4 regions of the Pseudoalteromonas distincta genome follow, and region 3 is predicted to be linked to each of the others. Evidence: predicted binding sites of a transcription regulator. Region 3 holds the regulator's gene; each other region holds the start of a gene.

Region 1 (3,183 bases), 380 kb from region 3:
TATATTAAAAATATTACCCCCTAGCTGACCTGTTGCATCCATACCCAATTTGTTTTGCTCGTTAAATGCATCAGCTATCGCTAAGCCCATTTGACCAATTTGGTTTTGCGCAGGGACTAATATGTCATCTCTAAAAGCAAGTAAGCCGCCAATTTTGCCTTTAAGCTTACTTACATCAACTTCAAGCGGCACAGCTTTGCCACCATTAACATCAAGCGTGAATTCTTTAAAATTAGGATCAGGATCGCCCGTCATCGAAAATAAGTTAAATGCGCCATTTTGCATAACAACTGCTTCGCCTGTGCCCATAAAAACGAGTTTTTCGCCATTTGGACCATCAAGCGTTTCTATGTCTATTAGCTCTGATAAGTCGCGTATTGCTTTATCGCGTTCGTTATAGGTAGAGCTGGCATCTGCGGCGTTATTAGTACCATTAACGGCTGCTATATTTTGATTTAGCGTGCTAATACTTTGAATGAGTGAGTTTGCTTCATCTGAAAATATTTCGAGCTGCTCGTTTACTATACTTTTTTGATCAAGCACGATGCCCGAAAGCCTATCCATTTGATCAATTAAGCTTTGCGCATCTGTCATTACTAATGAGCGGGCAACAGTAGATGAGGGCTGATTTAGCGCTTCTTGCACATTATTAAATAAAGAGTTAATACCAGTCGAAAGGTTGTTCGACTCTTCAGAAAAAATAGTATCAACTCGATTAGCCTCAGTAATAAACTGATCGAAAAACGATTTATTAGAGGTGTCACGATTTAGCTGTGACTGAGCAAACTCGTTTAGTAATCGGTATGTTTCGCCTCGCCCTACTTGGTTGTCAACCATAGTAGTAAACTCTGTACGCTCACGCACATAGCCTTCGGTATTTACATTGGCGATATTTTTACTTGTCGTTTGCAGTAGCTCCGAGCTTGATCTAACCCCAGAACTGGCAATGTTTAATAAATTAAACGACATGTTACTCTACTCCTTGGCGGATCACGTTTGCCGCAATGTCTTTTAGCTGACTGCTATTGAGCACTTTTTTTATTTTGCTGGCGTAATTTGGATCGGTTGCATAACCTGCTTTTTGTAATGAATCTAAAAAGTCGTTTGGTTTAGCTGTATTTTGTAATGCTTCTTTGTAGCGTGGGTTTTGCGTTAAAAAATCAACGAAGTCGTTCACGCTGTCTTTAATTGAGTCGTAGGCTCTAAAGCTGGCTTGTTTTTTAACGGGTGTACCTTGCTCAAACTCAAGCGTTATTTTGCTTGCTTTATCGCCTTCCCAGCTTTTATCTGACTTAATATTAAATAAGTTATTTGAGCTGCCACCGTCACTTTTGTTAATAATGTGCTTACCCCAACCGGTTTCAAGTGCCGCTTGTGCAACCATTACCGCAGGATTTAAACCAATTTTTTGCGCTGCAGTTTTAGCGTGTTCCCACACTGAACTTACAAACTCTTCTGCATTTTTAAATGTTGGGCTATCGGTTTTAGTCTCTGCAGTATCGACTTTAGGCTCAGCAATATCGGCTTTAGTACTCTTAACGATAAGATCGGGTTGCTTATTTTTTTGCTCATGAGGAAGAGCAGAACCGACTTGCGTATCGCTAAAAATATCGTTGGTTGTTCTAAGCACCGAGCCTGGCATAAAGTTTTTAGACTCAGGCGATAACTGCTGAACTATTAAATCGGCAAGGCCTAACGAGCCATTTGATGAAAGCTCTGTTGAAAGTTGCTGATCGTGCATTTCTTCAAAAAACTTTACGCCACTTGAATTAAATGGGCTGTCTTTGTCTTCAAACGCTTCGTTAGCTTTGCGCATTCCTTTGAGCAACATTTGCGTAAAAATAGCTTCAAATTGTGCGGCCGCTTTTTTGAGCGCAGCTTTAGAGGCATCAGTTGATGCATCGCCACTCGTTAAGGCTTCTTTACGAAGTGAATCTAAGTTGCCTAAATCAAAAAAGTTTTGTTTATCGAGATGATTAGTTTCCATCGGCTTTTTGACACAAAATGAATAATGCAGTTAAAAATGCAAAAATTGAGCCACTACCGATAAAACAAGGAAGATAAAAATAATAAACTTAAGTTGCTGTAAATAAAAAGCCCTAATTTCAAAAATATAGGGCTTAAGTAATACGTTATTTAATGGCCTGGGTTATTATATAACAACTAACTGTCCGTTAATTGCGCCAGCTTCTTTTAGTGCTTCTAAAATAGCCATTAAGTCACCAGGCGCTGCGCCTACTTCGTTAATTGCGCGAACTAAATCGTCAAGGCTTACACCTGGATTAAATACAAAGGCACGCGAGTCATCTTGGTTTACATCAATAATACTTTGCTGCGTGACAACTGTATCACCGTTTGCTAGCGGATTTGGTTGTGACACGTTTTGTTGTTCTGCAATTGTTACTGTTAAGCCACCGTGAGTTATAGCCGCAGGCTGAAGCTTAACGTTTTTGCCAATGACAATTGTACCGGTGCGCGAGTTAACTATAATTTTAGCGGCCATATCAGCTGGTTTAAATTCTAAGTTTTCGAGTGTTGATAAGTACGATACACGCTGGGATGCATCGCGTGGTGCTATAACACGAATAGAAACAGAATCTATTGCTTGTGCGCTATTTGGGCCAACTAAGTCATTAATTGTTTTTTCTAGGCGTTTTGCCGTTGTAAAGTCTGGGCGGTTTAAATTAAAAGTAATGTAATCGCCTTGCATAAATGGGCTTTCCACGGCGCGCTCAACTGTAGCGCCATTTGGTATACGGCCAACTGTAGGGGTGTTAATTACAACTCTACTGCCATCAAGGCCTTGTGCGCCTAAGCCACCGACAATTAAACTACCTTGTGCAATTGCATACACGTTACCATCTACACCTTTTAAAAAAGTTTGTAGTAAAGTACCGCCACGTAAGCTGCCTGCACTACCAATAGAAGAAACCGTAATATCTATTGTTTGCCCGGGCTTTCTAAATGCAGGTAATTCTGCATGTACAGCAACAGCGGCAACATTTTTAATTTTAGGACTTTGAGTTGAAGGTAGCGTAATACCAAAGCTGTTCAACATGCCTCTAAAACTTTGTTGTGTGTATGAGTTTTGCTCGCCGGTGCCCGGTAAACCAACCACTAAGCCATAACCGACTAATTGGTTAGAGCGTACGCCTTCAACCATAGACACATCTTTTATGCGCT
Region 2 (3,183 bases), 1.0 Mb from region 3:
GCCTCAATATGCCTAAAACCTAGTTTAATGATAACACTAGAAGTGAAGGTAATATTGTCACTAAATAATAAAGTATTTGATTGTATATTGTAGATGTATAAACACACTAATGTTGAAGATTTCCTAAATGGCATCAAGTCAGAATCTGAGCGCGACTGTTAGCTGGAAAGCTTATTAGTAAACAATAAGTATAGTTTTAAAATAATATTGGGAGTGAGTTAAGGAAGTGAATTAATGGGTTGAAGAGCTTTAAAAATTGGATTTAACCTAAAAACTATCTAAAAACTCTCTAAAAACTAATATTGTGAGCCGATCGGTACTGAAGTATTTAGCTAAACCTCAGTACTCGGCTTACACAATATATAATCTGTCATTATTTTTTCGCAATAATGTAGATTGCATGTATTAACCCTGGGAAATAACCTAGCAGTGTTAATAGAATATTTAACCAGAAATGCATACCTAAGCCAACTTGCAAAAACACACCTAATGGCGGTAATAAAACCGAAAGTATTATACGAATAATATCCATGATCAAACTCCATTTAAATTAAACATTGAAAAGACTTAAAGCCCAGCATTACTGGGCCTTAACTATACTGTATTATTCAGCAACAATAGCTAGTTTATCGACTACGTCGCGAACATCTTCAGCATTTTTAGCAATTTTAACTGCTAGTTGCTTTTCAGCTTCAGACTCTACAGAGCCATTCAGAGTTACCACACCGTTGTCGGTATCAACATCAATGTCTGTACCACCTACTTCTGAGTCAAACAGGAAGCGAGTTGTGATTACAGTGGTGATTTTAGCGTCCGTTAGGTCGTTATCATCATCGTCCATCATGTCGTTGCTTTTATCTTCGGTGTCCATGCTTTTAACAACTGTAAGGCTGTTATCAACATCAGTTACACCATCTAGGCTAAGTACAAGTTCTTCTGCTAGCTCTTTATCAAGTTCGCTATTAACTTTACCTGTAAGTACTACCTTGCCATTTTTTACATCAGTGTTAATGTCAAAGTTGTTTAGATTAGTGTTCATAAGTAGAACGGTTTCTGCCTTACCATCAATCCAAGCATCTTTACTTTCGTTTTCCCAGCTGTTTGCTTGGGCACCCATAGCCGTAGTACCAAGAACTAGAGCTGCGATAATAGATTTGTTAAATGTTTTCATAATCTTTCTCCTTTTGATTAAAGACACTTTAACTAATGCGAGCTTCAGGCCAACTTTATTTACACTTAAAATTCAATAACTTGAATTAATTAAGAGATAAAACCTTATCTATGTTTGTGTAACTATTTACAGGCTACTCGGTAAAACTTTCTCAAATAGTGAAAATAGCTAGATAATTGCTCTTTTGGTTAATCTATCGTTAATATAACAAAACAAAAAACACCGTTAAAAAATAACCAATTGATAATTAATGAAATTATATTTGGTACGCGGTTTGCAGCCTAACTACGAGAGCAGTATCAATAGTAAATATAAGAAGGAATAACTCATGTCTGTAAAAGTTGAAGACCGCCCAATAGAGCAAGTACGCGAACAAGTGATTGATCAATTAATTTATAATTACAGTCATGGTGTTATTTCTGTTGATGCATTTGAAAGACGTTTAGATAATGCGATGGATGCACCTAATAACGAAGCACTGCTAGCCTTAGTAGAAGACTTAACACTTAATACCGATCAGCAATATAAAGCAGAAAAACAATCGCAATTTACACCACATTATAGTGCACAGCAAAACAGTGATGATGATTTTACATTACGCAGTATTTTAGGATCTAACGAGCGAAGTGGTCAGTGGGTTGTGCCAAAAAATATATATTTGAGTAACTTTATGGGATCGGTGGTGCTTGATTTTACCGATGCCATTTTTGCGCATCAAAATGTAACTATTCACGTTAACTGTATTTTTGGTAGCGATGAAATTTACGTACCAGAGCATGTCAATGTAGTGTCTAAAATGTTTTGTATTTTAAGTAGCCTTGAAAATAAATCTGTGTCGCTTAACAAACGCCAAGGCCCTACAATTCATATTGAAGGAAAGGCAGTAATGGGCTCGGTTGAGGTGAAAATAAAGCGCACAATTAAAGAAAAATTTATAAGCTTTGCAAATGAGCTAAAAACCCAGTTTGGCACGGGTAATAATAACCGCTCACTATAATTGAGTAGCAGCACTTTAGCGTGCTGCTTAGTATTTTATTATAAATCGTTATTTCGCTCGCTTGGTATATCACTTAAATACTCTACAAACTCAACTTCAAACCCTGCAGGATCAATAAAGTAAACGTTTTTCCTAAATGGATTCTCGCTACCTTGCTTGCTTAGAGTAAAACCCGCTTTATTTAAGCGCATTACTACTGCGCTTAAGTTATTTGTTACATAAGCAAAGTGTGCAAAACCAATTTGATGGCCCGATAAATTTCTGTTTTCACCCTCACCATGATTGCTTATCGCGATGTAATGCGTGTCATCTCCAAAGTGTACCCAGCGTCTTGGTTTTCCATGCCAATCGCCTCTGCCTTCACTTCTGATTGACCAATGTGGAAATACAGCGCGATAAAATGTAAGCATACTATCTATATCACTCGCGACTAAGTTTACGTGCTCTAAATACATAGTGTTATCCTCTCAGTTAAGTTAGGAGTACGATAAAACCTCAAGTTAACTTTAGGTAAAGTGTTATTTAAAATTAATTTATTTAAATGCAGATAATTATTTTTTAAAAATATTTAAACTTTTCAATCTTGTATAAAAAACAAACACAAGTATTTGGGGTTTATTGTTTACTTTATGGCAAAAGTCGCTAAAATACGCCGGCTGAAATATATAAACGTTCTTTTACAACCCAAAGGTAATACCATGCATCCAATGTTAAACATTGCGGTTCGCGCTGCGCGCAACGCAGGCAAAATTTTACTTCGCGCAAGTGAAGATTTATCAAAAGTTGAAGTGCAACAAAAAGGCGCTAACGACTTAGTAACTAACATTGATAAAGAAGCCGAAGCCGTAATTCGTGACACTATTTTACAGTCTTACCCTACTCACTCAATTGTTGGTGAAGAACTAGGTGAGCATAAAGGCAAGGATGATGATTACCAATGGATTGTAGATCCTATCGATGGAACAACTAACTTCATCAAAGGTATCCCTCATTACGCGGTTTCTATCGCACTTAA
Region 3 (3,183 bases):
AAAGGTCAACCATGAGCACATTAAAAGCAGAACTATTGGCAAAAAGCTATAAAGGTCGTGAAGTTGTAAAAAACGTCGGCCTTGAAGTACAAGCTGGCAGTATAGTTGGCTTACTTGGCCCTAACGGTGCTGGTAAAACAACGACTTTTTATATGATTGTAGGGCTTGTTCCTAGCGACAAAGGTAAAATATCTATTGATGATAACGATATTACTCTTTTACCTATGCATAGTCGTGCTAGATTAGGCATAGGCTACTTACCACAAGAGTCATCGATTTTTAGAAAGCTGACTGTTTATCAAAACTTAATGGCCATTTTAGAAACGCGCAAAGAACTAAATAAACAAGCCAGAGAAGACACACTCAATAACTTATTAGATGAATTTAGCATACAACACATTCGTGATAGCCAAGGTATGGCATTATCGGGTGGAGAACGTCGTCGTGTAGAAATAGCACGAGCACTGGCAGCAGATCCTAAATTTATATTACTGGATGAACCGTTTGCCGGTGTTGACCCTATTTCGGTATTAGATATAAAGAAAATAATAGAACATCTTAAAAATCGTGGGATTGGTGTCTTAATTACCGACCATAACGTAAGAGAGACCCTTGATGTTTGTGAAAAAGCCTACATTGTTTCTCATGGGGAGCTGATTGCATCAGGTACTCCAGAACACGTATTAAATGATAAAACAGTACGCGATGTTTACTTAGGCGAGCAATTTAGGCTGTAACATTTACGCCATGTCTTTAAGCATCTGCTAGTATTAATTATAACAACATAAAAGGATTGTTAGAGATACATGAGGCAATCACTACAGCTGCGCATGGGCCAGCAACTTACAATGACTCCACAGTTGCAACAAGCTATTCGTTTGTTGCAACTCAGTACATTGGATCTCCAGCAAGAAATACAAGAAGCTCTCGACAGTAATCCACTATTAGAGGTTGAAGAGGCAGACTATTCTGAAGACGCTGCTGGTAAAAACGAGCAAAAAGCTGATACCGATGACATAACTGTTAGCGCATCTGCTGATGATGCTCCGAGCGAATACGAACAAGATACTGGTGAAGCACTTGCAAAAGACACGCTAAGTGACGACATGGCTATGGATGTTAGTTGGGATGAGTACATGAGTGCCGCTCCTGCAGCCTCATCAGGTCCAATGCCTGAAGATGAATCTATATACCAAGGCGCCTCTACTGAAACGCTCCATGAGTATTTAATGTGGCAATTACAACTAACGCCATTTAGCCCTACCGATGAAGCCATCGCTATTGCGATTGTAGAAGCTGTCGATGATTCAGGTATTTTAACTCTCAGTTGCGAAGAAATTTTAGAAAGCTTTAATCAAGAAAACGAAGATGATAACGAAGTTGAACTTGATGAAATTGAAGCGGTATTAAAACGCATCCAACTGTTTGATCCTGTTGGTATTGCTGCACGTAGTTTACAAGAGTGTTTGTGTATTCAGCTTAATCAATTTGATAAAGAAACACCTTACATTAATGAAACGAAAATGATTTTAACCGAGCATATTGATCTATTAGCAGCTCGCGACTATCGTACATTAATGAAAAAAACTAAGCTCAAAGAAGAAGAGCTTAAAGAAGTAATGACACTAATACATACTCTCAACCCAAAACCTGCAGATACTATTGTAAGGGAAGAATCTGAGTATGTTATTCCTGATGTGTCAGTTAAAAAAATTAAAGGCCGCTGGGTTGTTGAATTAAACCCAGATAGCATGCCTAAAATTCGTGTTAATAGCCAATACGCGGCAATGTCTCGCACTGTAAAATCAAGTGGCGACAGCCAGTTTATTCGCTCACATTTACAAGAAGCTAAATGGTTTATTAAAAGCTTAGAAAGTAGAAACGACACGCTATTAAAAGTTACTAATTGTATTGTTAAGCAACAACAAGGCTTTTTTGAACATGGCCCTGAAGCCATGAAACCAATGGTTTTAAATGATGTCGCTGAAATGGTAGAAATGCACGAATCGACAATTTCACGCGTAACTACTCAAAAGTACATGCATACACCCCGTGGTATATTTGAGCTTAAATACTTTTTCTCAAGCCATGTAAGTACTGAAAACGGTGGTGAATGTTCATCTACAGCAATACGTGCGCTTATCCGAAAATTAATCGCAGCAGAAAACTCAGCAAAACCATTGAGTGATAGCAAAATAGCGGATATATTGGCTGAGCAAGGAATTAAAGTAGCAAGACGTACAATCGCAAAATACCGCGAATCTCTTGCTATTCCACCGTCAAATCAGCGTAAAAGTCTGATTTAAGACGCTAAACTAAGAGGGTAATGCTTATGCAACTAAACTTAACTGGTCGTCACGTAGAATTAACCGATTCACTAAGAGACTATATTAATACTAAATTTGCGAAGCTTGAAAGACACTCTGATCATATAAATAATGTTCATGTCATTCTCGATGTAGAAAAATTAAATCAAAAAGCAGAAGCCACAATACACGTAAGCGGTGCTGAGCTATTTGCCTCTACAGAACATCAAGATATGTATGCCGCTATTGACTCGTTGATCGACAAGCTCGATCGCCAAGTAATCAAACACAAAGAGAAGCTTGCTCGACACTAATATGATGAAATTAAGTTCACTTATATGCCAGGACTGCAGCAAAGCTGCGGTCCTTTTTAATAGCAAAAAAAGAATTTTAGAGTTCATTAGCGAACTTGCTCACGACAAACTTCCGTATTTACCGCAACAAGATATTCTTAATGCTTTAATGAGCAGAGAGAAATTAGGTAGTACAGGTATAGGGCGTGGCATTGCTATTCCTCATGGAAGAATGAGCGGTGCAGAAGAGCCTTTGGCTTTAGTGCTCGTTAGCGAAACTCCAATAAACTTTGATGCAATCGATAATCGCCCTGTTGATATTTTTGTCGCACTCATCGTACCAGATGGCGATAACCAACAGCACTTAAAGACTCTAGCAACCATTGCTGATAAACTAAACAACAAAGATTTTTGTAAACAGTTACGCAGTGCAAAATCTGATACTGAGCTTTACCAAGTTATTGTCGATCAATCATAGTTTTATAAAGGGTGTTAAATGGAGTTAATTATCATAAGCGGCCGTTCTGGTTCTGGAAAGTCGGTTGCTTTGCGCGTTGTAGAAGATTTAGGTTATTATTGCGTAG
Region 4 (3,183 bases), 1.3 Mb from region 3:
TCCCAGATTTTAGCATTTTTCTCCTACCACTACTCACGTTGTGCGATAAAAACAGAATTTTTCATGTTTGATTTAGCTCATCTATTAAACTCATCATTTCAGCAATAAATTATTTAGTGTAAAATGCCCCGCTTTATTATCCCCAAAATACGAGTAGCGCACATGCAAACCAATATGCCAGATATAGCAGACACTGCACCCGCTTTACAAACAGGTAAATTAGACTGGGTTGGCATGGGCGAAATAGAACTGCCATTTATTTTTGAATCCCGAGACTTATCTCCAGTTACAGTAAACGCCAAAGCTCGTGCATTTGTAAATTTACATAAAGAAGATGCCAAAGGCATTCATATGTCACGTCTATTTTTGGCACTTGATCTGCTTTCAACCGAGCAGCAAGTCAATCCGCAAACGATAGCGCAGGCACTCGATACCTTTATAACTAGCCACGAAGGGCTGAGCGATAAAGCACAAATTGAATTTAAATTTGAATTACCGCTACGCCGTAAGTCACTATTAAGTGGTAAAGCGGGCTGGAAAAGCTACCCAGTTGTACTTACCAGTACAATTGAAAATAACGTTATTAGCTACGAGCTAACCGTAGATGTTACTTATTCTTCAACGTGCCCATGCTCTGCTGCACTTGCGCGCCAGCTTATACAAAACGCGTTTAACGAAAAGTTTAACCAAGAAACGTTAAGCCAAAAAGATGTGCACGAATGGCTAGGCACTACACAAGGCATTGTAGCGACTCCCCACTCGCAGCGCTCTATTGCCAACGTAAAAGTAAAGCTTGATAGCAACATTCAAGAATTTGACGTAGTTACGCTAATTAACACTCTTGAAGCTGAGCTTAAAACACCAGTACAAGCGGCAGTAAAACGTGAAGATGAGCAAGAATTTGCCCGTTTGAATGGTCAAAACCTTATGTTTTGTGAAGACGCAGCGCGTAAAATTAAAGCATTGCTAGAGGCAAACAATTACAGTGATTATTGGCTGCAAATAAACCACTATGAGTCACTGCATGCGCACGATGCTGTAGCTATTGCAGTAAAAGGTATTAAAGGAGGCTACAAAGCTTAATCGCTGTGTAGCTATTGCTTGTAAACCAGTCGGTAATTATTTTATAACCTATACTTTTTAGGCACGTAAATTGCTTTGTTTGAGCAGTGTCAATTTGTTGTTATGGAGTTACCGTATGGAATTCGCTTTATTATTAATCCTAGTATTAGTTGTCGGGGCCTCTGTTGTTGCGTCAAAATTTAATGACGATGGCGGAAACCCGTATCCTTTTACTCGCAAGCAAACTGTTTTTACGCAGGTTGAAGGCGCTTTTTTAAATCTTCTAGAGCGTGCTGTTGGCGATCAATATAAAATTGTTAGTCGCGTTAAGTTAATCGACGTTATTGACTGTAAGCAAGGCCTTTCAGTAAAGTCTAAACGTGCTGCTTTAGCTAAAGCTAAAAATAAGCAACTCGACTTTGTATTAATCGATAAAGAAAAACTAACAATCATTGCTGCTGTTGACCTAGTTAACAATGCCAACAAAGATGGCCACAAAGCTCAACGCGACTGGTTTGTAAACGGTGCACTAGAGTCTGCGGGCATTCCACATATTCGTATGAAAGTTAAATCGGGCTACCGCCCTTCTGAAGTACGCGATGCAATTATGTTTAAACTTGGTAAGCCTGCAGCAACACAAACTCAGCGCCCTGTTCGTAATCGCTCACATAAGCCAGCGGTACTTTCACCTTCTCAAGCTAAAGCGCAAACCACGGCGTTAGCTGAAATTTAAAAAACGAATTAAATACTCTCCTAAAAAGTATTTAAAGCGAGCTCATAAACAAGCTCGCTTTTTTGTTTTTTATTGCTAACTTCACGTATAATCAAGTGATTCAAACTCAGGAATTAAACTTTATGAATGTTGGTATTATTGGCGCAATGGAGCCAGAAGTTAAAATTTTACGTGAAGCTATGCAAAACCCACAAATTTTAACTAAAGCAGGTTTCACTTTTTATACTGGCGAGTTGGCTGGTAACACGGTGACACTTGTTCAATCTGGTATTGGTAAAGTCGCATCAACTATTGCAACTACCTTACTTATCGATAACTTCAAACCTGATTGCATAATTAACACAGGCTCAGCCGGTGGATTCGATCCTTCTCTTAGTGTTGGCGATGTCGTAATTTCGTCAGAAGTACGTCACCACGATGTAGACGTAACTGCTTTTGGCTACGAAATTGGCCAAGTACCACAAATGCCGGCAGGCTTTGCAGCACACCCTAAATTAGTTGAAGCAGCACAGCAAACTATCGAACAAATCAGTGATGTTAAAACACTCGTTGGCTTAATTTGTACTGGTGACACATTTATGTGTGACCCTATACGCATTGATAAAGCACGTAGTGATTTTCCTACAATGCTTGCTGTTGAAATGGAAGGCGCTTCAATTGCACAAACGTGTTTTACGCTAAACACACCATTTGTTGTAATTCGCTCAATGTCTGATATTGCTGGTAAAGAGTCACCACAATCATTTGAAGAATACCTAGAAACAGCATCAATCAACTCATCTAAAATGGTTGTTGCACTTTTAGAAAAGCTTACAGCAGTATCTCTGTAAATGCTTAGCAATATTGTTCAAAATCACTTGGACTTTATTGCCTTTATACTAGCGCTCCTTGCTGAGCGCTTTATTCCCCTTATTAGCTGGTATCATCCTAATACGGCGTTAAAGGCTGTTTTTAGTGCTATTGGCAAACGTATATACAAAAGCAAAGAACCTAAAAGCTATCAATATTTGGCAGCTATACTCGCAAGCTCACTAATTTTAAGTGTCATTCTCATTATTGTAGTGTTGCTACTCGAGTTTGCTTTTTATCCTGAATTACTCGCTGGCCTTATTTTATACTTATGCTTAGAAAGTAAGAGCATTGATAAAAAAGCACTTCGCATTGCAAAGCTAACTAAACAAAATCAAAAATCCACAGCGCGCGAATTACTAAAGCCACTGCTTGCCCGTGAAGTTAATAGACTTTCATCAGCTGGTATTATCAAAGCATTAATTGAGAGCTTAATACTGCGCACCGCTCGATACTATTTCGTAGTCATATTTATATTTTTAGCATTTGGCCCTATAGCTGCCCTTGCCTATCGGTTACTTACCTTAATACAACAAGCA

What was found. The regulator sigma-54, encoded in region 3, starts transcription at its own class of promoters, with help from an activator protein. The targets are predictions, from matches to a motif close to GTTGGCACGNNNNTNGNNT.
Region 1: the regulator sigma-54 is predicted to act here: its motif matches at 2,024-2,042, upstream of flgJ (flagellar assembly peptidoglycan hydrolase FlgJ).
Region 2: the regulator sigma-54 is predicted to act here: its motif matches at 1,433-1,451, upstream of FFU37_RS13670 (LiaF domain-containing protein).
Region 4: the regulator sigma-54 is predicted to act here: its motif matches at 1,141-1,159, upstream of FFU37_RS12505 (DUF2726 domain-containing protein).

Annotation. Positions count from the first base shown of each region.
Region 1 covers NZ_CP040558.1:721,823-725,005, reverse strand. The annotation lists gene flgK (flagellar hook-associated protein FlgK) at 1-969, opposite strand, end outside; gene flgJ (flagellar assembly peptidoglycan hydrolase FlgJ) at 971-1,987, opposite strand; gene FFU37_RS03125 (flagellar basal body P-ring protein FlgI) at 2,153-3,183, opposite strand, start outside.
Region 2 covers NZ_CP040558.1:3,055,720-3,058,902, forward strand. The annotation lists gene FFU37_RS13660 (YqaE/Pmp3 family membrane protein) at 374-532, opposite strand; gene FFU37_RS13665 (BON domain-containing protein) at 605-1,171, opposite strand; gene FFU37_RS13670 (LiaF domain-containing protein) at 1,500-2,168, shown strand; gene FFU37_RS13675 (VOC family protein) at 2,207-2,623, opposite strand; gene suhB (inositol-1-monophosphatase) at 2,867-3,183, shown strand, end outside.
Region 3 covers NZ_CP040558.1:342,630-345,812, reverse strand. The annotation lists gene lptA (lipopolysaccharide transport periplasmic protein LptA) at 1-15, shown strand, start outside; gene lptB (LPS export ABC transporter ATP-binding protein) at 12-737, shown strand; gene FFU37_RS01475 (RNA polymerase factor sigma-54) at 807-2,306, shown strand; gene hpf (ribosome hibernation promoting factor) at 2,333-2,620, shown strand; gene ptsN (PTS IIA-like nitrogen regulatory protein PtsN) at 2,625-3,077, shown strand; gene rapZ (RNase adapter RapZ) at 3,096-3,183, shown strand, end outside.
Region 4 covers NZ_CP040558.1:2,805,836-2,809,018, forward strand. The annotation lists gene folE2 (GTP cyclohydrolase FolE2) at 163-1,083, shown strand; gene FFU37_RS12505 (DUF2726 domain-containing protein) at 1,199-1,795, shown strand; gene mtnN (5'-methylthioadenosine/S-adenosylhomocysteine nucleosidase) at 1,918-2,625, shown strand; gene FFU37_RS12515 (cobalamin biosynthesis protein CobD/CbiB) at 2,626-3,183, shown strand, end outside.